DNA from 2 places in the Thermanaerovibrio velox DSM 12556 genome. Region 2 is predicted to be linked to the other one. Evidence: riboswitches for the same ligand, from Rfam matches in the RefSeq annotation. Region 2 holds a riboswitch; the other holds the start of a gene.
The links. Region 2 has a riboswitch for thiamine pyrophosphate ahead of thiT (energy-coupled thiamine transporter ThiT). Riboswitches for the same ligand answer to the same signal wherever they lie in the genome.
Positions count from the first base shown of each region.

Region 1: linked by a shared signal. The riboswitch ahead of thiD (bifunctional hydroxymethylpyrimidine kinase/phosphomethylpyrimidine kinase) and the one ahead of thiT (energy-coupled thiamine transporter ThiT) in region 2 are both predicted to bind thiamine pyrophosphate.

Region 1 is NZ_CM001377.1:128,500-133,919, reverse strand. It holds gene THEVEDRAFT_RS09075 (hypothetical protein) at 13-369, opposite strand; gene fcl (GDP-L-fucose synthase) at 366-1,322, opposite strand; gene gmd (GDP-mannose 4,6-dehydratase) at 1,319-2,428, opposite strand; TPP riboswitch at 2,623-2,728, shown strand; gene thiD (bifunctional hydroxymethylpyrimidine kinase/phosphomethylpyrimidine kinase) at 2,852-3,670, shown strand; gene THEVEDRAFT_RS00580 (hydroxyethylthiazole kinase) at 3,616-4,470, shown strand; gene thiE (thiamine phosphate synthase) at 4,464-5,108, shown strand; gene thiW (energy coupling factor transporter S component ThiW) at 5,147-5,420, shown strand, end outside.
Region 2 is NZ_CM001377.1:1,560,447-1,565,866, forward strand. It holds gene THEVEDRAFT_RS09215 (formyltransferase) at 1-492, shown strand, start outside; partial or broken gene THEVEDRAFT_RS10150 (NAD-dependent epimerase/dehydratase family protein) at 591-1,043, shown strand; gene THEVEDRAFT_RS10155 (GDP-mannose 4,6-dehydratase) at 1,117-1,533, shown strand; gene THEVEDRAFT_RS07520 (polysaccharide deacetylase family protein) at 1,541-2,431, shown strand; gene THEVEDRAFT_RS07525 (UDP-glucose dehydrogenase family protein) at 2,538-3,860, shown strand; TPP riboswitch at 3,900-4,006, shown strand; gene thiT (energy-coupled thiamine transporter ThiT) at 4,112-4,621, shown strand; gene pssA (CDP-diacylglycerol--serine O-phosphatidyltransferase) at 4,722-5,420, opposite strand, start outside.

The sequences.
Region 1 (5,420 bases), 450 kb from region 2:
CTCTCAACGAACCTATCCGTCCCCTCCCCGGCCAGGTTGCGTCCGTAATGCCAGGGGAGGCTCTGCTGCCAGCGGATGACCCCGGGATGCTCGATCGGATGACACGTGACCACCCGGGAGAACTGCCTGACGTACGCGGGGGTGTAGGACTTTATCGCCGGGGGCGTCAAAGGTAACCAGGACCACCCTATCCGGGGGGCACAGGGCGGAACATGTGGATTTAACGTTATCGAAAACCACCCAAGCATCCGCCTCGGAGGTGTCGTCGTCTATGAAGAACTTAACCCCATCCCACTCACAAAGCCCCGATGGACTTTGAAGCCCCAGGGGCCAGTCTGGGAACTGAGTGCTGACTTTTACTATCATCATCGGCGCCCCCGTATCACGTGGATGTTCTCCAAGAACCAGCTGTAGGTGTCCCTCAGGCCATCTTCAAGTTTTATCGACGGTTCCCAACCCATGGATCGGATCTTGGACACGTCCAGCAGCTTACGGGGCGTGCCGTCCGGCTTGGAGGTATCCCACCATATGGCCCCCCTAAAGCCCACCACCCGCTTCACCATCTCCGCCAGCTCTGATATGGGGATGTCCTCCCCGGAACCCACGTTCACCGTCTCTGGGGCCTCGTACCTTTCCATCAAAAACACACATGCCCCGGCCAGGTCATCCACGTGCAGGAACTCCCTCCTGGGATTGCCGGTCCCCCACAGGACCACCTCTGTCAGCCCCGACTCCTTGGCCTCGTGGAACCGTCTTATCATGGCGGGGAGCACGTGGGAGGTCTCAAGGTCGAAGTTATCCCCCGGTCCGTAGAGGTTAGTGGGCATGACGGATATGAAGGGCACCCGGTACTGCCGGTTATAGTACTCGCACATCTTAAGCCCCGCTATCTTGGCCACCGCATAAGCCTCGTTGGTGGTCTCCAGGGGGCCTGTCAGCAGGTACTCCTCCTTGATGGGCTGTGGGGCAAGCCTTGGGTATATGCAGGAGCTGCCCAGGAACAGCAGCTTCTTCACCCCCGCCTCCCAGGCCTGGTGGATCACGTTTACCTCAATGGCCAGGTTCTCATATATGAACTCCGCGGGATGGGTGGCGTTGGCCATTATACCCCCAACCTTGGCGGCGGCCAGGAAGACCGATGCGGGCCTCTGGGCCTCCAAGAATCGCCTTACCTCCCCCTGGTCTGTGAGGTCCAGCTCCTCCCGGGTTGCGGTGATTATCTGCTCGTACCCCCTTGCGGCAAGGGCCCTGACTATGGCGGAGCCCACCAACCCCCGGTGGCCTGCCACGAATATGGGTTCCGGTATCCTCGAGCCGATCACAGCACGTCCTCCGCGGAACGCCTCACCGAGTAGCCCGCGTCCCGGCACACCAAGTCCCGCCGGGCGGCCTCCATGTCATGGGCCACCATCTCCCGGACGAGCTCCTCAAGGGTCGTACGGGGACGCCATCCAAGGACCCGCATGGCCTTTGACGGATCCCCCTGGAGGATGTCCACCTCGGTGGGACGGAAGTACCTTGGATCCACCTCCACCAGGACCCTGCCGGTCTTGGCGTGAACCCCCTTCTCCTCCGGGCCCCGGCCCTCCCACTTTAGGGGTATACCCGCCTCGGCGAACGCAAGGGTGGCGAACTCCCTAACCGTATAGGTCTTACCGGTGGCTATGACGTAATCATCCGGCCGGTCCTGCTGGAGCATGAGCCACATGGCCTCCACGTAGTCCCTGGCGTGCCCCCAGTCCCGTTTGGCCTCCAGGTTACCAAGGTACAGCTTCTCCTCGAGCCCAAGGGCTATCCTCGCCGCCCCCCGGGTTATCTTCCTGGTCACGAAGGTCTCTCCCCTCAAGGGGGATTCGTGATTGAACAGGATCCCGTTGCACGCGAAGATACCGTAGGCCTCCCGGTAGTTCACGGTTATCCAGTACCCGTAAAGCTTGGCCACCCCATAGGGGCTCCGGGGGTAAAACGGGGTGGTCTCCCTCTGGGGGACCTCACAGGCCTTGCCATAAAGCTCGCTCGTGGAGGCCTGGTAAAAGCGGCACGAGCGCTCCATGCCCAGTATCCTCATGGCCTCCAGTATCCTTAACACCCCTATGCCGTCGCCGTTGGCGGTGTACTCCGGGGTCTCAAAGGAGACCTTCACGTGGCTCTGGGCCCCCAGGTTGTATATCTCATGGGGCTGCACCTCCTGAAGGACCCTTATTATGCTGGAAGAATCGGTGAGGTCCCCGTAGTGAAGGATGAGATTCCGGTTCTCCACGTGGGGATCCTCGTAGAGGTGGTCTATCCTCGCGGTGTTGAAGAGGGATGACCGGCGTTTGATCCCGTGCACCTGGTACCCCTTGGAGAGGAGGAACTCCGCCAGGTACGCCCCATCCTGCCCGGTTATACCGGTTATCAAAGCCTTCTTAGGGTTCAATGTCCACACTCCAATTTCCTGCTAAAGTCTCTCTCATGATACGTCCTGTGGGGAGGGCAAGTCCATACCCACGAAGCCCCTGTCCAACGGGAAAAAGCGGCAAAAAGGGGGATCGGAATGAACGGGGCCCGGGGCCTTGACCTTAGACTCCTTAAGGGGTATTAATTTACATGAGCAGAAGAGCTTTCATTCTCACTAAGACGCAAGCTTTCCGGGGGAGCCCCAAGGGGCTGAGAGGAGGGCAAGGGCCCTCGACCCCATGAACCTGATCCGGGTAATGCCGGCGTAGGGAGCGAAGGATTTAGTGTTTCACACGCTGGGGTGTTGCAGCCCCTTTATCCATCCTCTTCAGCCTCCAATGGCATATCCAGCCTTTCAATCAGGTCCCCCGGGAGCTAGGGCGCAAATCTCTCTGAAGGGGGGAGCCTTGAGTTGTACAGGGGAACGGCTTTGACCATAGCGGGAAGCGACTCCGGCGGCGGGGCGGGCATCCAGGGGGACCTTAAGACCTTCATGTCCCTTGGGGTTTTCGGAACCTGCGTCGTAACCGCGGTGACCGCCCAGAACTCCACCGGGGTGTTCCACGTGGAGAACCTGTCGGAGAAATCCGTAAGGGAGCAGATCCGGGCCGTGCTGGACGACTTCCCGGTGGGGGCGGTGAAGATAGGCATGCTCTCATCCAAGGGGATCATAGAGGCGGTGGCGGAGGAACTCCTTGGTTTCAGGGGGCCCATAGTGCTGGACCCGGTGATGGTTTCCCAGAGCGGGCACAGCCTCATGGAGGAAGGGGCCCAGGAGGCCCTCAAGGGGTGTCTCATCCCCATGGCGGAGCTCATAACCCCGAACCTTCCGGAGGGGGAGCGGCTGCTGAACCTCCCTAAGGGAAGCCTCACGGCCCGGGAGATGCCCGAGGCGGCATCGCGCCTTCTGGAGCTGGGGGCAAGGGGGGTCCTGCTCAAGGGGGGTCATCTAAACGGGGACCGGATACTGGACGTGCTGGTGACATCTCAGGAGGAGGTGCTCTTCGAGGACCTGCGCATAGACACCGTTAACGACCACGGGACCGGCTGCGCCTTGAGCAGCGCCATCGCGGCGGAGCTTGCGGCGGGTAGCGACATGAAGACCGCGGTGACCAGGGGTAGGGAGTTCGTTAGGAACGCGATACTGTCCGGCGCCGCCCTTGGGAAGGGACACGGGTGCCTGGGGCACCATGTGAGGATGCCATGGACGGCCGGGAGATCCAGCGAATAGCCCAAGAGGCAGCCAGACGGTCCCCCTTGGTCCATCACGTCACCAACCGGGTTGCCTGCACGCTGCAGGCGAAGGCCTGTTACGCCCTCAACGGGAGGGCCATAATGACGGATCTCCCGTCTGAGCTGCCGGAGGCCTCCGCCATGGCCCAGGCGGGGGTTATCAACCTAGGCACCCCCGGCGAACAGTCCGAACGGGCATATGACCTCATGGCCAAGCTGTTCTCCGCCCAGGGTAAACCGTTTCTCCTGGACCCGGTGGGGTGCTCCTCCTTCGAGGGCCGGCTCCGTCGGGGGCTTAGCATATGCGGCATGGGGCCCCATTTGGTCAAGGGGAACTACGGGGAGGTCATTTCCCTGGCGTGGAGAAGGTGTTTGGAGGCCTCTGGGGTTGACGCGGGGGCGCTAGGTGAGATGGAGCCCCGGGAGGTGGCGAAGCTGGCTTTGGGGCTGTCGGAGAAGCTCCGGTGCTGCGTGGTGGCCACCGGCCGGGTGGACCTGGTGGCATTTGACGGGAGGGCCACGGCAATAACCGGAGGCAGCCCCATGGGGGCCGCGGTGCCGGGCCTTGGCTGTGCCCTTGGATCCATCATGGCCTGTGCCATGGGAGCTGGCGTTGAACCCCACAGGGCGGCCATATGGGGATGTGGGCTGTTAAAGGGGGCCGCCATTTGGGCTGAGGCGAAGGATCCAGATCTGGGCCCCGAGGGGTTCCTAGGGCACGTGCTGGACTTTCTCTCCCTTTGCCGGAAGAGGCCCATGGGGGATGTCTTCGACTGTCTGGAGGTGGTGGAATGCTGAACCGCGGCGACCTTGGGAGGCGGCTTGCGGTCTACGGGATCCTTGACTCGTCCCTAGGGGGGGCGGAAGAGCTGGTACGCCTTGGGGCCCTCGGGGCCGCCAAGGGGGTTAAGGCGCTCCAGCTTCGATGCAAGGGGTTTGACGGGATGGACATGTACCGGATCGCCCGGGATCTGGTGGAGGCGTGCGGTCCCTTCGGGTGCCTGATCCTGGTGAACGACCGGTTGGACGTGGCGCTGGCGGCCAAGGCCCACGGGGTACACCTGGGGCATAGGGACATCCCCATAGGGGAGGCCCGGCGGATAGCCCCGGAAGGCTTCATCATAGGGGCCACCGCGAGGACCCCGGAGGAGGCCGCAAGGGCAGAGGCGGACGGGGCGTCCTACATCGGATCCGGCGCCGCATTCCCATCTTCCACCAAGAACGACACGGTGCTAATAGGCCCCTCGGGGATAGCCCGGGTGGCCAGGGCGGTTAGGATCCCCTGCGTGGCCATAGGGGGGATAAACGAGGATAACTTGCGAGCCCTCGAGGGAACGGGCATCGCTGGGATAGCCATGTGCGGCGGGCTCTTCGGTGCCGGCGGCATGAGGGGAGAGGCCATAGCGGGGGCCCTTGAGGTCCTGGGGCACCGCTGAGGCCGGCAAGATCGGTGTATTGCGAGGAGGGACGGGACATGATGATCCATGAAACGACGAAGAAGCTAGCCCTTGCGGGGCTGATGGTGGGGATAGCCGTGGGGCTTTCGGGGTTTTGGTTTCCCCTGGGGCCCGCCAAGTGCTACCCGATTCAGCACGGGGTGAACGTTTTGGCGGGGGTGCTCCTGGGCCCCTGGTGGGCGGCGGGATGCGCCGCCGCCGGGAGCGCCATAAGGGTGGCGATGGGGACTGGAACGCTTTTCGCCTTTCCGGGGAGCATCCCCGGGGCCCTCATGGCGGGCCTAGGGGCGA
Region 2 (5,420 bases):
ATCCACTTCCACGACACCTCGAAGGACGTGATGGAGCGCCTGGCGGAAGGGGCCTACAGGCTCGTAAAACGGGCCCTCCCGTCCCTGGAAAACCGGTCCTTCCAGGCGAAGGAACAGGACCACTCCAAGGCCACCTACTTCAGCGGCAGATCCCCCAAGGACGGGATAATACGCTGGCAGGAAGAGGACTCCCTGGGGGCCTATCACATGGTTCGAGCCCTCACGGACCCCTACCCCGGGGCCTTCTCCCTCACCCCCGGCGGGGAGAAACTCATGATTTGGCGGGCCTACCCGGTCCCGGAGAAGGCTTCCCCCAAATGCCCCCCCGGGACGGTCACCGAAGACCCCGAGGGGTACCTGCTGATCCGCTGCGCCTTTGGGGCCCTGCGGGTCATCGAGGCGGAGCTGTCCGGACATCGGGGCCACCCGCTGGACACCCCGATGAGAACCCTGGTGGGGCTCCGGTTGCGGGATACGGCAAATAGTGATTAAAATAACTATATCTGATTCGGAAAGGATATGATGTCTTAGTGACTAACCTGTTGATCCTCGGCGCCAACGGCTTCATCGGCAGCCACCTGTGCGAGAAAGTGCTGGAGCACACCGACTGGGGGATACTGGCCCTGGACATAAGGCATGACAACCTGGAGCATCTGATGGGCAACCCCCGTTTCCGTTTTCAAGAGGCCCCCATGTCCAAGGCCTGGGATTGGATACAAGAGGGCATAAAGGACAGCTTTGCGGTGGTCCCCCTGGCAGGCATAGCAAGGCCCGCCATGTACATAGAGGATCCCCTCTTCACCTACGAGCTGGACTTCGAGGAGAACCTCAAGGTGGTAAGGGCCTGTGCGGAGGCAAAGCGGTGGGTCGTGTTCCCCTCCACCTCGGAGGTGTACGGCATGTCCCCGGACCCGGAGCTGAATGAGGACGAGAGCCCCCTGGTCCTGGGTCCCATACGGAACGTGCGTTGGATATACAGCTGCAGCAAGCAGATGATGGACCGGGTGATCTGGGCGCTCGGGCAGTCCAAGGGGCTTCCGTTCACCCTGTTCAGGCCCTTCAACTGGATAGGCCCAAGGCAGGACGATCCTCGCACCCCCAACGGGCAACCGGCTGGTGCCCCAGCTCCTGGGCAACCTCATGCGCCGGGAACCCTTGAGGCTGGTGAACGGAGGCACCCAGCGCAGGAGCTTCACCGACATCGAGGAAGGGGTAATGGGGATAATGGCCATACTGAAGCAGCCGGAGGCCTCGGTGGGGGAGATATTCAACCTGGGCAACCCCAAGAACAACCACTCGGTGCGGGAGGTGGCGGAGGCCCTGCGGCAGGAGGTCTCAAGGGTCAAGGGCTACGAGGACGTCCTGGAGGTGCCGATAGTGGAGGTTTCCGGGGAGGAGCACTACGGCAAGGGCTACGAGGACGTCAAGGACCGCCTCCCCAGCATAGCCAAGGCGGTGAACAAACTCCACTGGGAGCCCAAGCTCTCCCTTAGGGACACCCTGAGGAAGACGGTGGACTACTACCTGAGGTGATGCGCCGATGAAGGTACTGGCCCTAAAGGTGGACGTGGACACCCTCCGGGGTCACCGGGAGGGGGTTTTGAACCTCCTCAACCTGTTCGACAGGCTGTCCGTGAAGGCCAGCTTCTTCTTCAGCATGGGACCGGACAACTCCGGGAAGGCCATAGTGAGGATCTTCCGCAAGGGTTTCATATCCAAGATGCTGAGGACCAAGGCCCCTTCCACCTACGGCCTCAAAACCCTGTTCTACGGAACCCTCATAAAGGCCCCCATGATCGCCCAGTCGTTCCCGGGACTCCTCAAGGAGACGGTGGTAAGGGGGCATGACTTCGGCATCCACGCCTGGGACCACGTGAAGTGGCAGGACGGGCTAAACAAGATGCCGGTTACCACCATAGAGGCGGAGCTCAAGAGGGCCTTCGATCTCTTCTACCAGTACACGGGCCGGCGCCCCAAGGCCTTCGCCGCCCCGGGGTGGCAGATCAACATCGATGCGATGATGGTGCTGGACTCCTTGGGACTGGACTACACCAGCAACACCCGGGGGCTTTTCCCCTACATACCCCGGTTCGGCAGGAAACTGTTCAGCACCGTGGAGATCCCCACCACCATGCCCACCATGGACGAGATAATGGGGACCAACGGCCTTAGGGGCAGCGCCATGGCCCAGCACCTGCTGGGCTGTCTAAAGGAAGGGCTCAACGTGTTCACCCTGCACGCGGAGATGGAGGGGCTGTCCCAGATACATGTGTTCGAGGAGTTCTTGAGGGGTGCCTTGGATCAGGGGGTGCGGTGTGTTCCCCTGTCGTTCGTATCGAAGATGACCCGGGACGAGCTTCCCCGGTGCCAGGTGGCGGATGGTACAGTGGAGGGCCGAGCGGGGACCCTGGCGGTTCAGAAGACCGATTAACCAGCTCCCCACTCCCAAGACCCGGCAGCGGCGAAGGGACCGGGATCAGGCTTAAAATCAAAAGGCTTGGGGCGCAAGGCCCCGGCCACACGGAGGTAAGCAGCTCATGAGGATATCTGTTATAGGCACCGGCTACGTGGGGCTGGTGACCGGAGCGTGCCTTGCGGGGTACGGCAACCACGTGACCTGCGTGGACGTGGATCAGGAGAAGATAGCATCCCTAAACCAGGACCGGGTTCCCTTCTTCGAGCCCGGGCTGGAGGAGATAATAAAGAGCAACCGCACCGCCGGCAGGCTTCACTTCACCACCAGCCTTGAGGAGGGCATAAAGGGCTCCAAGGTTTGCTTCATAACCGTGGGGACCCCGTCGGACGTGGACGGCAGCGCGGACCTGCAGTACGTCCTTCAGGTGGCAAGGGAGATAGGCAGGCACATGGAGGATCCCATGGTGGTGGTCACCAAGTCCACCGTTCCGGTGGGGACCGCCGACAAGGTGAGGTCCGCGGTGGCGGAGGAGCTGAAGGCCCGGGGGGGGCAGATAAATTTCTTCGTGGCCTCCAACCCGGAGTTCCTGCGCGAAGGAGCGGCGGTATCGGACTTCATGAACCCCGACAGGGTGGTCATAGGCACCGATTCGAAAGAGGCGGAGGAGATCCTAAAGGAGTTGTACTCCTTCCTTCCCCCCGAGAAGGTGCTCTGCATGGACATAAGGTCCTCGGAGATGACCAAGTACGCCGCCAACGCCCTGCTGGCCACCAAGATATCCTTCATGAACGAGATGGCCCGCATATGCGAGCTCGTGGGGGCGGACGTGGAGCGGGTTCGTCTCGGCATAGGCTCCGACTCCCGCATAGGCTACGCCTTCATATCCCCCGGCTGCGGCTACGGGGGATCCTGCTTCCCCAAGGACGTGAGGGCCTTAAGACACACCGCGTTGAGGCACGGATACTCCCCCAGGATACTACAGGCGGTGGAGGACGTTAACGAGGCCCAGAAGCACCTGATCTTCCAAAAGGTGCTTCGCCACTTCGGGCAGGACATATCGGGGCTCACCTTCGCCATCTGGGGACTGTCCTTCAAACCCAACACGTCGGACATGAGGGAGGCTTCCTCGCTGGTGCTCATACAGGACCTGCTCGGCGCCGGGGCCTCCGTAAGGGTCCACGACCCCAAGGCCATGGAGGAGGCCAAGCACATCCTGGCGGGCCGAAACGGGGTCACCTTCGTGGAGGATCAGTACGAGGCCCTCAAAGGGACATCCGCGTTGGCCCTGGTCACCGAATGGGACATGTACAAGCAGCCGGACTTCCAGCGAATCAAGGAGGAGATGCTGAGCCCCGTCATCTTCGACGGCCGCAACCAGTACTCCCCTAACGAGATGAGGCGTCTGGGCTTCACTTACTACGGTATAGGACGCCCCAACGCTTGAAACCCTTGACCAAAGGGGTCCTATGGGTTTAAATCTTCTACGAAGCATCGGGGGAGCCAAAGGGCTGAGAGGGGGGCTGAAGGGTCCCCGACCCCTAGAACCTGACCCGGGTAATGCCGGCGAAGGGAAGGTGCCGAACCCTTGAAAACCCCAAGGAGCTGACGCCGTCCCCGATGCGGGGACGGCTTTTTTCCGTCCCCGGGGCAGTACCGGTTCTGGTATGAGCTTGAAAGGACAGGAGGAGATGTGCTTTGGAAAGCCGTGCTGTTAAGGTCATCACGGAGGGGGCGTTGGCGGCGGGGATGTCGGTGGCCCTGTCGTTCCTCAAGGTGTTCCAGATGCCCCAGGGGGGCTCCATAACCCTTGAGATGGTGCCCATACTGGCCTTCGCGGCCCTGAGGGGGGTGAGGGCCGGAGCCCTATGCGGCGCCGCTTCGGGGCTGCTCCAGATGATGCTGCAGGGATACGTGGTGAACCCCTTGCAAGCGGTGCTGGACTATCCCCTGGCCTTCGGGATCCTAGGAGCCGCGGGGCTCAAGGACCGGGGCTTGGGGCTTATCCTCTCCATGGCCCTGGCGGGGCTCCTGAGGCTCGGGTGCCACGTGCTGTCCGGGGTGCTGTTCTTCGCCTCCTTCGCGCCCAAGGGGGCCAACGTGTGGGCCTATTCGCTCACCTACAACGCCACCTTCCTGGTGCCATCCCTTGCCATATCCATGGCCCTGGCAATACCGCTCGCGAGAAGGCTGAAGAACAGGGTTTAGGGGATCAAAACGAGGACCCGGTTCATACGGGAGGGCCTACAGTTCCACGCCACGAAAGAGGGGCGCCCGCAGGGGCGCCCCTCTTTGACGTATCTCGCAATCAAATCTCGTTCTTCGCCGTCCTGGAACCGGTGAGCCAAGCCCCCCAGTCGAACCGCAAGAGCCCGCTCAGCACGTACGTAAGGCACATTCCCAAGGGGGCCTTCTCCCTCAGAACCAACGCCATGCCCCCCAGGAGGCCCAGCAGCAAAAGGGCCCTCACCCTGTTGAGGTTCCCCCGGTGGACCTTCTTGAGGTTGCCGTAGGGTACGCTGGATATCATGAGCCCCCCAAGGGCCGCCATGGCCAAGGAGGCAGACCACCAGGGCAGGTTCACTCCCCCCATTATGAAGGACACCAACGTAAGCCCCGCGGCGGGGATCGGAAGCCCCTGAAAGGGCCCCACCACGTGGGTCACGTTAAACCTGGCGAGCCTCAAAACCCCGCAGAGGGTGAAGAAGGCGCCGCTAAGCACCCCCAAGAGCCCCCCCTCAAGACCAACGTAGGCCCCGTAGGCCATGAAGGCCGGGACCGCTCCAAAGCTTATGGCGTCCGCCAGGCTGTCCAGCTCAACCCCGAAGTCGCTGCTGCCCCCAAGCATGCGGGCAACCCGCCCGTCCATGTAGTCGAACACCACCGCAGCGCACACCAGCCAGGCGGCAGGCAGGAACCTGTCGTAGTAGGTGAGCGCCAAGGCCATGAAGCCGCAGAGCACGCTGCCGCTGGTTATCATGTTCGGCACTATCTTGCGGAACGGAAG